4 regions of the Streptomyces sp. NBC_01334 genome follow, and region 4 is predicted to be linked to each of the others. Evidence: riboswitches for the same ligand, from Rfam matches in the RefSeq annotation. Region 4 holds a riboswitch; each other region holds the start of a gene.
The links. A riboswitch is a leader RNA that binds a small molecule or an ion and turns the genes downstream of it on or off. The one in region 4 is predicted to bind cobalamin.

Region 1 (2,191 bases), 7.1 Mb from region 4:
GCGCAGATCGGCGCCGGGGACGCGGTGTCGTGCGGACTCGCCGACCACTACGTAGCGTCCGCTTCCCTCCGGCAGTTGGCCGACGACCTCGCAGGGCTGCCCCTACCGGATGCCCTGGACCGTCATGTACGGCCCGTGCCGGCAGGCGAGTTGGCCGGCCACCGGGCATGGATCGACACCTGCTACGCGGCGGACACCGTCGAGGAGATCGTCCGACGGCTGTTCGCCCACGGCGATCCGGCGGCGAAGGAGGCCGCGGAGACCCTCCTGACCAGGTCGCCCACCTCGCTCAAGGTCACCCTGGCCGCCCTGCGCCGTGCCCGGCGGCTCGGCTCGCTGGAACGGGTGCTGGAACAGGAGTACCGCGTCTCCTGCGCTGCCCTGACCACACCCGACCTGGTCGAGGGCATCCGCGCCCAGGTCATCGACAAGGACCGGGACCCGCGTTGGTCGCCGGCCACTCTCGCCGAGGTCACCGCGGCCGACGTCGAGCGCTTCTTCGCCCCGCTCGGCGAACGCGAACTCGGGCTCGCCCGACCCGACACCACCGCGGAGAGGCTCCGCTGAGCGGGACCGACGTGGTGATCCGGGCCATCTGGCCGTGGAGAGCGGAATCACGCCAGGTGGGGCGGTATTGGCCAGGGGCCCGACACGCGGTACCGTCGCTCTGATATCGACGACGGCGAGACGGAAGCCGGTGAGAACCCGGCACGGTCGCGCCACTGTGGACGGTGTACCCCGAAGGGGCGCATCGCGAGTCAGACCCGTGGCCGTCGTCATGTGCACCACCGAGATGGGACGCGAACTCCCAGAGGAGGTCCTGCCATGGCGCAGCATGTCGCCCAGCCGACTACCACCACGCCTGTCGTACCCGCCAAGTTGCCGCTGAAGGACATCGCCCCGTGGGCGGTCTTCTTCGGCGTCCTGATGCTGGTCCTGCTGTACTTCGTCGGCGCGGAGCAGGGCGCGACAGCCGTCGTCTCCGGCGAGGACGTTCACGAGTGGGTGCACGACGCCCGCCACCTGCTCGGTTTCCCCTGCCACTGATCCCGAGGGGAACCCCAGCACAGCCATGAACTCCGCAACGGTAAGAAGCCTCCTCGTGCGGGGCATGCTCGCCGGCCTGGGCGCCGGCGTGCTCGCCCTGATCGTCGCCTACTTCCTCGGTGAGCCGAACGTCGACAGCGCGATCGGCTTCGAGGAGTCCCACGCCGCGGGCCACGAGCACCACGAGGTCGAACTCGTCTCCCGCAGCCTCCAGTCCACCGCCGGCCTCGCCACCGGCGTGCTGATCTACGGGGTGGCCTTCGGCGGCATCGCCGCCCTCGCCTTCTGCTTCGCCCTCGGCCGCGTCGGCCGTTTCAGCCCCCGGGCCACGGCACTTCTGCTGTCGGGGACCGCCCTGCTCGCCGTGTACGTCGTGCCGTTCCTGAAGTACCCGGCGAACCCGCCCGCGGTCGGCGACCCCGACACCATCGGCAAGCGGACCACCCTGTACTTCCTGATGATGGTGCTCAGCGTGCTGCTCGCGGTCGCCGCGGTGATCCTGGGCAAGCGGCTCGCACCGAGGCTGGGCACCTGGAACGCCACCGTCGCAGCCGTCCTCGGCTTCGCGCTCGTCATCGGGCTGGCCTACGAGTTCCTGCCCGCCGTCAACGAGGTGCCGAGCGACTTCCCGGCCGCACTGCTGTGGCGGTTCCGCCTGTCCGCCCTCGCCATGCAGGTCACGCTCTGGGCGGGCTTCGGCCTCGTCTTCGGCGAACTGGCCGAACGACTGCTGCACCCCAAGCCCGCCACGGTGACCGCGGGCACGCCGGTGGCCGCCCCACACTGACCTGACCGGCACGACGATCCGACGAGAGGGCCCACGGAACCGTCCGGGGGCCCTCTCGCGTTCGCGAGCCGACGCCGGGTCAGCGGCCGTAGCGCCGCGCGAAGATGGTGGCATGAACATCCGACCGGCCGTCCGTACACGGCAGATGCCCGCCGGGCTCGTCGCGCTCGCTCTCGGTGGATTCGGGATCGGTCTGACCGAGTTCGTGATCGCCGGGTTGCTTCCGCAAGTGAGCCGCAGCCTTGCGGTGTCCGAGGCCGCGGCGGGATGGCTGATCTCCGGCTACGCCCTGACGGTCGCGGTCGGCGCGATCGTGGTGACCGCCGCCACCGCCGGGCTGCCCCGCAAGGCGGTTCT
Region 2 (2,191 bases), 4.7 Mb from region 4:
TCACCGCGGCGACCGAGGCGTCGAGCGTCTTCAGGAACGGCACGATGCCGTTGGAGTGCCCGTTGGTGCCACGGATCAGCGAACCGCGGCTGCGGATACGGGAGTACGAAAGGCCGATGCCGCCCGCGTGCTTCGACAGCCGGGCCACCTGGTGGTAGCGGTCGTAGATGGAGTCCAGCTCGTCCAGCGGCGAGTCGAGGAGGTAGCAGGACGACATCTGGGGGTGCCGGGTACCGGAGTTGAAGAGCGTGGGGGAGGACGGCAGGTAGTCCAGACGGCTCATCAGCCGGTAGAGGGCGGCGACCTCGTCCAGGGAGCGGGGCGTGTCGTCCTCGGCGAGGCCGCAGGCGACGCGCAGCAGGAAGTGCTGCGGCGTCTCGACGACCTTGCGGGTGATCGGGTGCCGCAGGAGGTAGCGGCTGTGCAGGGTACGGAGCCCGAAGTAGCCGAAGCGGTCGTCGGCCTGCTGGTCGATCAGGGCGTCGAGGCGGACCGCGTGGACGCGCACGAACTCGGCGGTGCGGTCGGCGATCAGGCCCTCGCGGTGGCCGACGGCGACCGATCCGGTGAACGACGTGACGCCCTGGGAGGCGGCCTCCGCGGCGATGCTGATCGTCAGCAGCCGGGCGGCCAGCTTCGAGTAGGCGGGGTCCTCGGAGATCAGGCCCGCGGCCCCCTCCGTGGCCAGCTCGCGCAGCTCCGCGGTGATCTCGGAGGCAGCCCGTGCAGACCGGCCGCGCAGAGCGACGGCGGCGACCCGGCCGGGGTCGGCGTCGGGCAGGTCGGCGGTCAGCTCGGTCAGGGTCCGCAGCAACGCGGTACCGGGACCGTCGGTCTCCAGCTCGGTGACGGAAACCGGGTCGGCTGGCGCGATGGTCACGTGGGGGCTCTCCCTCGCTCGGCGGTGGGCCTTGCGGAGGGCAGGGGGCAGCACACGAGCGCGCGGGGCGTCGCGTCCACCGGCCCACTCCACGAGACCCGGACGTCAGGGCACCCGGACCGGACGGCCGGGCGCGCTGTCGGCAGGACCTCGGACTGAACAGGCGTGCGCATACAGGTATGAACGCACGCAAGTACACCGTTGCGGGACAGTTCCGGATTCGCACCGGATTCCCCTGCGGCGACAGCGAGCATGAGCATACATCTTGTGCTCACCTGTCACGCCACCCCCAGATGTTGTGTCGGGGCGGTTTCAGAGCGTCAGCTGACAGGCGATCGGGGTGAGATCGTTCCGGTGTGGCACGGGATGCCGGTCCCGCTCGGGTGTGCGGACGAAAACCGGATGTTCGCAGACGCGGTCCCGGGTTGCGGAGCGTGCCGGGAGCGATTCCATGGAAGCAGACGTCGGCGCCGTGCGAATCCTCCGTCCCGCGAGTCCGCCGTCTCCGCGAACCGCCTTCTCGGAACTCTCAAGGAGCACGCCATGACGAGGCTCGCCGTCCGCCCGGCAAGGAGCGACCGCGCGACGCGCCGATGGCCACACCGGCCTCCCGGCGGGCGGGACACCGGGTCGGACACGGGTTCGTCGGCCGCCGGCACTCCCTGACGATCCGTCTGGGGGCCACCGCGGCGTCACCCGCCCCAGGAAGTGGCGCCGACGGGTCTCCTGCGCCAACGTCACCAGGGTGATCTGGCCGGTCGCCGCGCCGGCGCTGCTCGCCCGGGTCGGGGAGGGCCTGTTCATCCCCGTCACGCACGACACGACCGGCTTCGGGCAGGGGCGGCAGGGCAGCCAGGGGTTCGACACCGTCTTCAAGTTCGTCGGCCCGATCCGCGCCGCCTCGATCGCCGCCGCGCTCTTCCTGTTCCGGTGGTACCGCTGGACCAAGCGGCGTTGTCTCACCAGGGCGATGCGGGATCCGCGCCGGCTGGTGCCCACCGCCGGAACGACCTGATCCGCCAGGCGGAGACCGTGCTCCAGCAGTCACGCTGCTGGTACGCGCAGCTCAGCGTGTTCCAGGCACCGTGCCTGTGGGAGGGAGCTCCCGGACGGCGCCGGCGGCCCCGCACCGGGTCGGCATGCGGGTCCGCGAACTGGACCGCCTCCGGGACGCGATGGCCAGACGGACGCGGGACCAGGACCCGTCCGGCCGGCCATCGCGTACCCAGGGACACGACCTAGTGGCCGGCGCCCGCCGTCGCCGGGGGCAGCTCCACGGCCACGCCCGGGTCGCCCGCGTCCGCCGTGTAG
Region 3 (2,191 bases), 1.4 Mb from region 4:
TCGGTCGCACCCTGCGCGGCGAGGGCGACGACGGCGTCGGCGGTGTTGCCGTAGTCGGGCTGGTCCTCGGCGCCGGGGAGGGCGGACTTCAGGTAGCCGGCGTCGAGCACCGCCGCGGCGAGGTGGGCCGCGCCGTTGCGGGCGAGTCCGCTCGGGGTGCCCGCGGTGGCGGAGTCGCAGGTGGGAGCCGCCGACGTCTTGCCTGCCGTCGTCACGAACCCCTTGCCGAGGACGCCGAGCACACCCGCCGCCGTCGCGTCCGCGTTGGCCGCGAGACCGCCCTTCTTGTCCGGCTGGTAGGCGAACGCGCCGCCGCCGGCCTTGTCGCACGGGATGGAGAGCTTCACGAGAGCGTCGTACGGCGACTTGCCGGCCTTTTTCACCTCCGAGGGCCGTTCCCCGGCCGCCGCCATCGCGCCCGCCACGACGGAGGTCGAGTTCGCGTCGCTCGCGCCACCGGGGGTGTAGCCCCAGCCGCCGTCGGCGTTCTGGACCGACTTCAGCCAGCTGACCGCCTTCTCGGTCGCGGCCTGGTGGCCGCCCAGCGCGGCCAGCGCCTGGACGGCCGCCGCCGTGCTGTTGGTGTCCACCATCAGCTTGGCGTCGCACGCCTTGGCGGTGTCCGCGCGGAACGCGGCGAAGGCCCCGGTCGCGCACTGCTGCCCGGTCAGCCAGGCCACGGCCCGGTCGGCGGGGGTGACGCCCGTGGTCCGCTGCGCGAGCAGGGCCAGCGACTGGCGCCAGACGCCGTCGTACGTCGGGTCGGTGGTGCCGTACAGACCGTCGGGTATCGCCACCGACGGGGTGGGGGAGGGGGTGACGGCGACGGCGGGGACGGCGGCACCCAGCACGACGGTGGCGGCGGCCAGAGCGGCGGCGCTGCGGCGGATGTTCATGATCGGCGGGTGCCTCTCCCGGTCGGTGAGGTCACGCAGCCGGGCAGCACGGGACATCCCGGCGGCTCGGCTCCGTATACCTCGACGGTGCCGTGCGACGGCGGGCCTGCCGACGCACGTGAGCCGGTCACGGTCCGTACCGGGCGATCCGGCTCTCACGGTTGCGGGTCAGCGCCGGAATTGCACCGGCTTCCCCCTGTACGGGCGTGATGACGACGCGGCCACTCTACCGGCAGGTAGCCGGGCGTCTGAGGGGCGGCTGTGAAAGCGCCCCGGGCGGGGCGGAAGCCGCCGATATGTTGTGACCATGACGCATACGGGGAGGATGCCGGGCGGGCTGCCGGGCGGGGTGCAAGCCGGGCTGCCGGGCCGACTGCTCGGCTCGGGCCGAACGGCCGATGTGTACGAGATCGACGAGGAGTGGGTGCTGCGCCGCGACCGGGAGGGCTGGGAGGACTCGGCCGCCCTCGCGGCGGTGATGACGCATGTGCGCGAGCACGGCTACCCGGCGCCCGCCGTACGGCCCTCCGGCTCCCGCTCCGACCTGGTGATGGAGCGGCTGGACGGGCCGACGATGCTCCAGGCGTTCGGCGCGGGCACGCTGGACGCCGACGAGGCGGGGGCCGTCCTCGCCCGGCTGCTGCGCGAGCTGCACGCCCTGCCGGGACGGATCTCGGCCGACACCGGCATCCTGCACCTGGACCTCCACCCGGACAACGTGATCCTCACGCCCGACGGCCCCCGGGTCATCGACTGGGCCAACGCGGAGGAGGGCGACCCCGGGCTCGACTGGGGCATGTCCGCGGTGATCCTCGCCCAGGTGGCCGTCTCTCCCCAGCCCATCGCCGATCCGGCGCGGGCGATGCTGACCGCGCTGCTCGCCGACCCCTCCGACCTCACCGAGCAGGGCCTGGCGGAGGCCCTGCGGAGGCGGGCGGCCAACCCGACGATGAGCCGCGAGGAGACGGAACTCCTCGTACCGGCCGCCGAGTTGATCAGGGCGACGGCGGGCTGCTGACTAGGCCGCCCGCCAGACCGTCATGTCCGCGGTCACGAAGGCGATGTCCGGCAGCGCGGTCGACTTCACCTGGATCACGAGCAGCGCGATGTCCCCGGAGGGGTGCTTGACGCAGATCTCGCTGCCGGCCGCCGCCGCGGCGAGGGGGAGGCGGTGGCTCTTGGCGCCGGTGAGGACGATGCGGCACGAGTCGAGGGAGCCACCGGGGTCGCCGTACAGCATGTTGAACACGCTGGTGTCGCTCTCCAGCGCGCAGCCGGCCTGCTCGCAGGTGAAG
Region 4 (2,191 bases):
GCCGTCGTCGAGGTCGTCGAGGTCGTGGTGTCCCGGTCTGCCAGGGCCCGGAGTTCGCCCTGCCGCCGTCCCCGGTGCAGGCCGAAGTAGTAGGCGAGGACCCCCGCGCCGAGGGCCGCCTGGAGGGCGAACAGCGCCGACTCGATCTCGCCGGACGGCGGCTCGTACAGGGGCGAGAACCAGGGTTCGTAGTCCGGCTGGATCTCGGTGATCGCCGTCTCCGCCTCCGCGTCGGCGCCCGTGAACGGCTCCTCCTTGTGGTCGCCGAGCCCGAGGGCCAGCGGCAGGACGGCCAGCGCGGCCACCACGAACAGCAGCAGGGCGTTGATCTTCGCGTTACGGCTCACCGGGCCACCGCCTCGGTCCCGGCCTCGGCGCCCGCCTTGGTCCGGCCGCCGGTCACGAGCACGCCCAGCCTTGTCAGTTCACCCTTGCTGGACTGGGTCAGCAGCCGCATCACGAACACCGTGAGGAGCCCCTCGCTGACCGCGAGCGGGATCTGGGTGACGGCGAAGATGGAGCCGAACTTGCCGAGCGCGCCCGGGAATCCGCTGCTCGGGTCCGGGAAGGCGAGCGCCAGCTGCACGCTGGTGACGCAGTAGGTGGACAGGTCGGCCACGAACGCGCCGAAGAACACCGTGACCATCAGCGGCACGTCGAACCGCCGCAGCAGCCGGTAGACCGCGTAACCGGCCCAGGGCCCGACGACGGCCATCGAGAAGACGTTGGCGCCGAGCGTCGTCAGGCCGCCGTGGGCGAGCAACAGGGCCTGGAAGAGCAGGGTGATGGTGCCCAGCACCGCCATGATCGGCGGTCGGAACAGGATGGCGCCGAGCCCCGTGCCGGTGGGGTGTGAGCAACTCCCGGTCACCGAAGGCAGTTTCAGCGCGGACAGGACGAAGGTGAAGGCTCCGGAGGCGCCGAGGAGCAGGGTGCTCTCGGGGTGCTCCTTGACCTCACGGGTGAGTGACCGTACTCCGTGGACGACGAATGGCGCGGATGCGACGCCCCAGGCGATCGCGTGCGCCGGAGGCAGAAAACCCTCGGCTATGTGCATGGCTGAGCAGACCCTCTCCAGCACCTCGTGGATGGTTGACGTGCCTTGGCCGGTCTCCTGGCTCACGGGTACCACCGCCCGTGCTCCGCCTTCCCGGGTCCCGAGGACCCAGTGGCTGCCCGCAAGGGCCGGAGCCGGACTTCCCGATCACAGTGGCGAGGGCCGCACCGGCATCACACCGGATTTCCCGTTCACCAAGGCGTGGTGACAGTAGTGCCCACACAGAGGCGCTGACAAGCGGCGATGCGGGGCGCGAAGACGGCGGACGACGGCTCACCCCGGCGCACGGCCGCCGTCCGCGGACCCGACGAAATGCCGGGTCCGCACGGTCGGCGTAGGGTCCGCCCTAGGGGTGTCGGCCCTCGGCGCCCCGAGGCCTGCGCGTCGTTCAGCGAGCGCCCCCTGCGCTGCGGGGAAGGTGAGAGTGTGCCGGATGCTGCCGCTGCCGGGTCGGGTGGGGGCCGCGGTCCGGAGTCGCTGGACAAGGTCCTGGCCGAGGCCGCGCGGGAGACCGGCGCCTCCGTGACCGCCGTGTACCTGCCGGCGGCCGGCGAACCGGTGCTGCGGCTCGCCGTGCTGGGCGGGCTCCCCTGGGAGATCTCCATGCCCTGGGCGCGAGTGGCGCTGACGGCCGCGTCCCCGGTGTCCGACGCCGTGCGGGAACGACGCCTGGTGTGGATCGGCGGCGCGGAGGAGATGGCGCGCCGCTATCCGCGTCTGTCGCTCGTCGTGCCGTACCGCTTCTCGCTGGCCGCCGCCCCGATCACCACCGGCGACGAGGTCTGGGGCGGGTTGGTGCTCCAGTGGCCCGCCTCGCACCCGGCCCAGCTGAGCGTGCGCGAACGGGAGGCCATGACCGGCCTCTGCCTCCGGCTGGGCCGGTTCCTGCGACGGGCCGCCGCCGACGGACACCCCGTGCGGGTCGGCGGGGTGCCACGGGTGCTGCCGCCGCTCCGGGCCCGGCCGGTCGCAACGGCCCAGGCGCGGTCCGCCGTCGACTTCGCCGAGCGTTTCCCCGGCGGCTGCTGCTCGCTGGACGTGGACGGCCGCATCACCTTCGCCACCACCACGGCCGCCCGGCTGCTCGGCTCCGCCGTCCCCGACCTGCTCGGCACCAAGCCCTGGGAGGCGCTG

Region 1: it holds a riboswitch for cobalamin, as region 4 does, so the genes downstream of both, OG736_RS39435 (CbtB domain-containing protein) here and OG736_RS07685 (energy-coupling factor ABC transporter permease) in region 4, are expected to answer to the same signal.
Region 2: it holds a riboswitch for cobalamin, as region 4 does, so the genes downstream of both, OG736_RS29090 (ribonucleoside-diphosphate reductase subunit alpha) here and OG736_RS07685 (energy-coupling factor ABC transporter permease) in region 4, are expected to answer to the same signal.
Region 3: it holds a riboswitch for cobalamin, as region 4 does, so the genes downstream of both, OG736_RS14210 (SCO2321 family membrane protein) here and OG736_RS07685 (energy-coupling factor ABC transporter permease) in region 4, are expected to answer to the same signal.

What each region holds. Positions count from the first base shown of each region.
Region 1 covers NZ_CP130718.1:8,846,702-8,848,892, forward strand. The annotation lists gene OG736_RS39430 (enoyl-CoA hydratase/isomerase family protein) at 1-567, shown strand, start outside; cobalamin riboswitch at 638-790, shown strand; gene OG736_RS39435 (CbtB domain-containing protein) at 826-1,047, shown strand; gene OG736_RS39440 (CbtA family protein) at 1,073-1,834, shown strand; gene OG736_RS39445 (MFS transporter) at 1,980-2,191, shown strand, end outside.
Region 2 covers NZ_CP130718.1:6,448,755-6,450,945, forward strand. The annotation lists gene OG736_RS29090 (ribonucleoside-diphosphate reductase subunit alpha) at 1-880, opposite strand, end outside; cobalamin riboswitch at 1,005-1,140, opposite strand; gene OG736_RS29095 (hypothetical protein) at 1,626-1,895, shown strand; gene mctP (monocarboxylate uptake permease MctP) at 2,119-2,191, opposite strand, start outside.
Region 3 covers NZ_CP130718.1:3,134,919-3,137,109, reverse strand. The annotation lists gene OG736_RS14210 (SCO2321 family membrane protein) at 1-896, opposite strand, end outside; adenosylcobalamin-variant (AdoCbl-variant) riboswitch at 1,030-1,101, opposite strand; gene OG736_RS14205 (phosphotransferase) at 1,204-1,914, shown strand; gene OG736_RS14200 (serine/threonine-protein kinase) at 1,915-2,191, opposite strand, start outside.
Region 4 covers NZ_CP130718.1:1,700,537-1,702,727, reverse strand. The annotation lists gene OG736_RS47250 (energy-coupling factor ABC transporter substrate-binding protein) at 1-347, opposite strand, end outside; gene OG736_RS07685 (energy-coupling factor ABC transporter permease) at 344-1,057, opposite strand; cobalamin riboswitch at 1,088-1,271, opposite strand; gene OG736_RS07680 (SpoIIE family protein phosphatase) at 1,484-2,191, shown strand, end outside.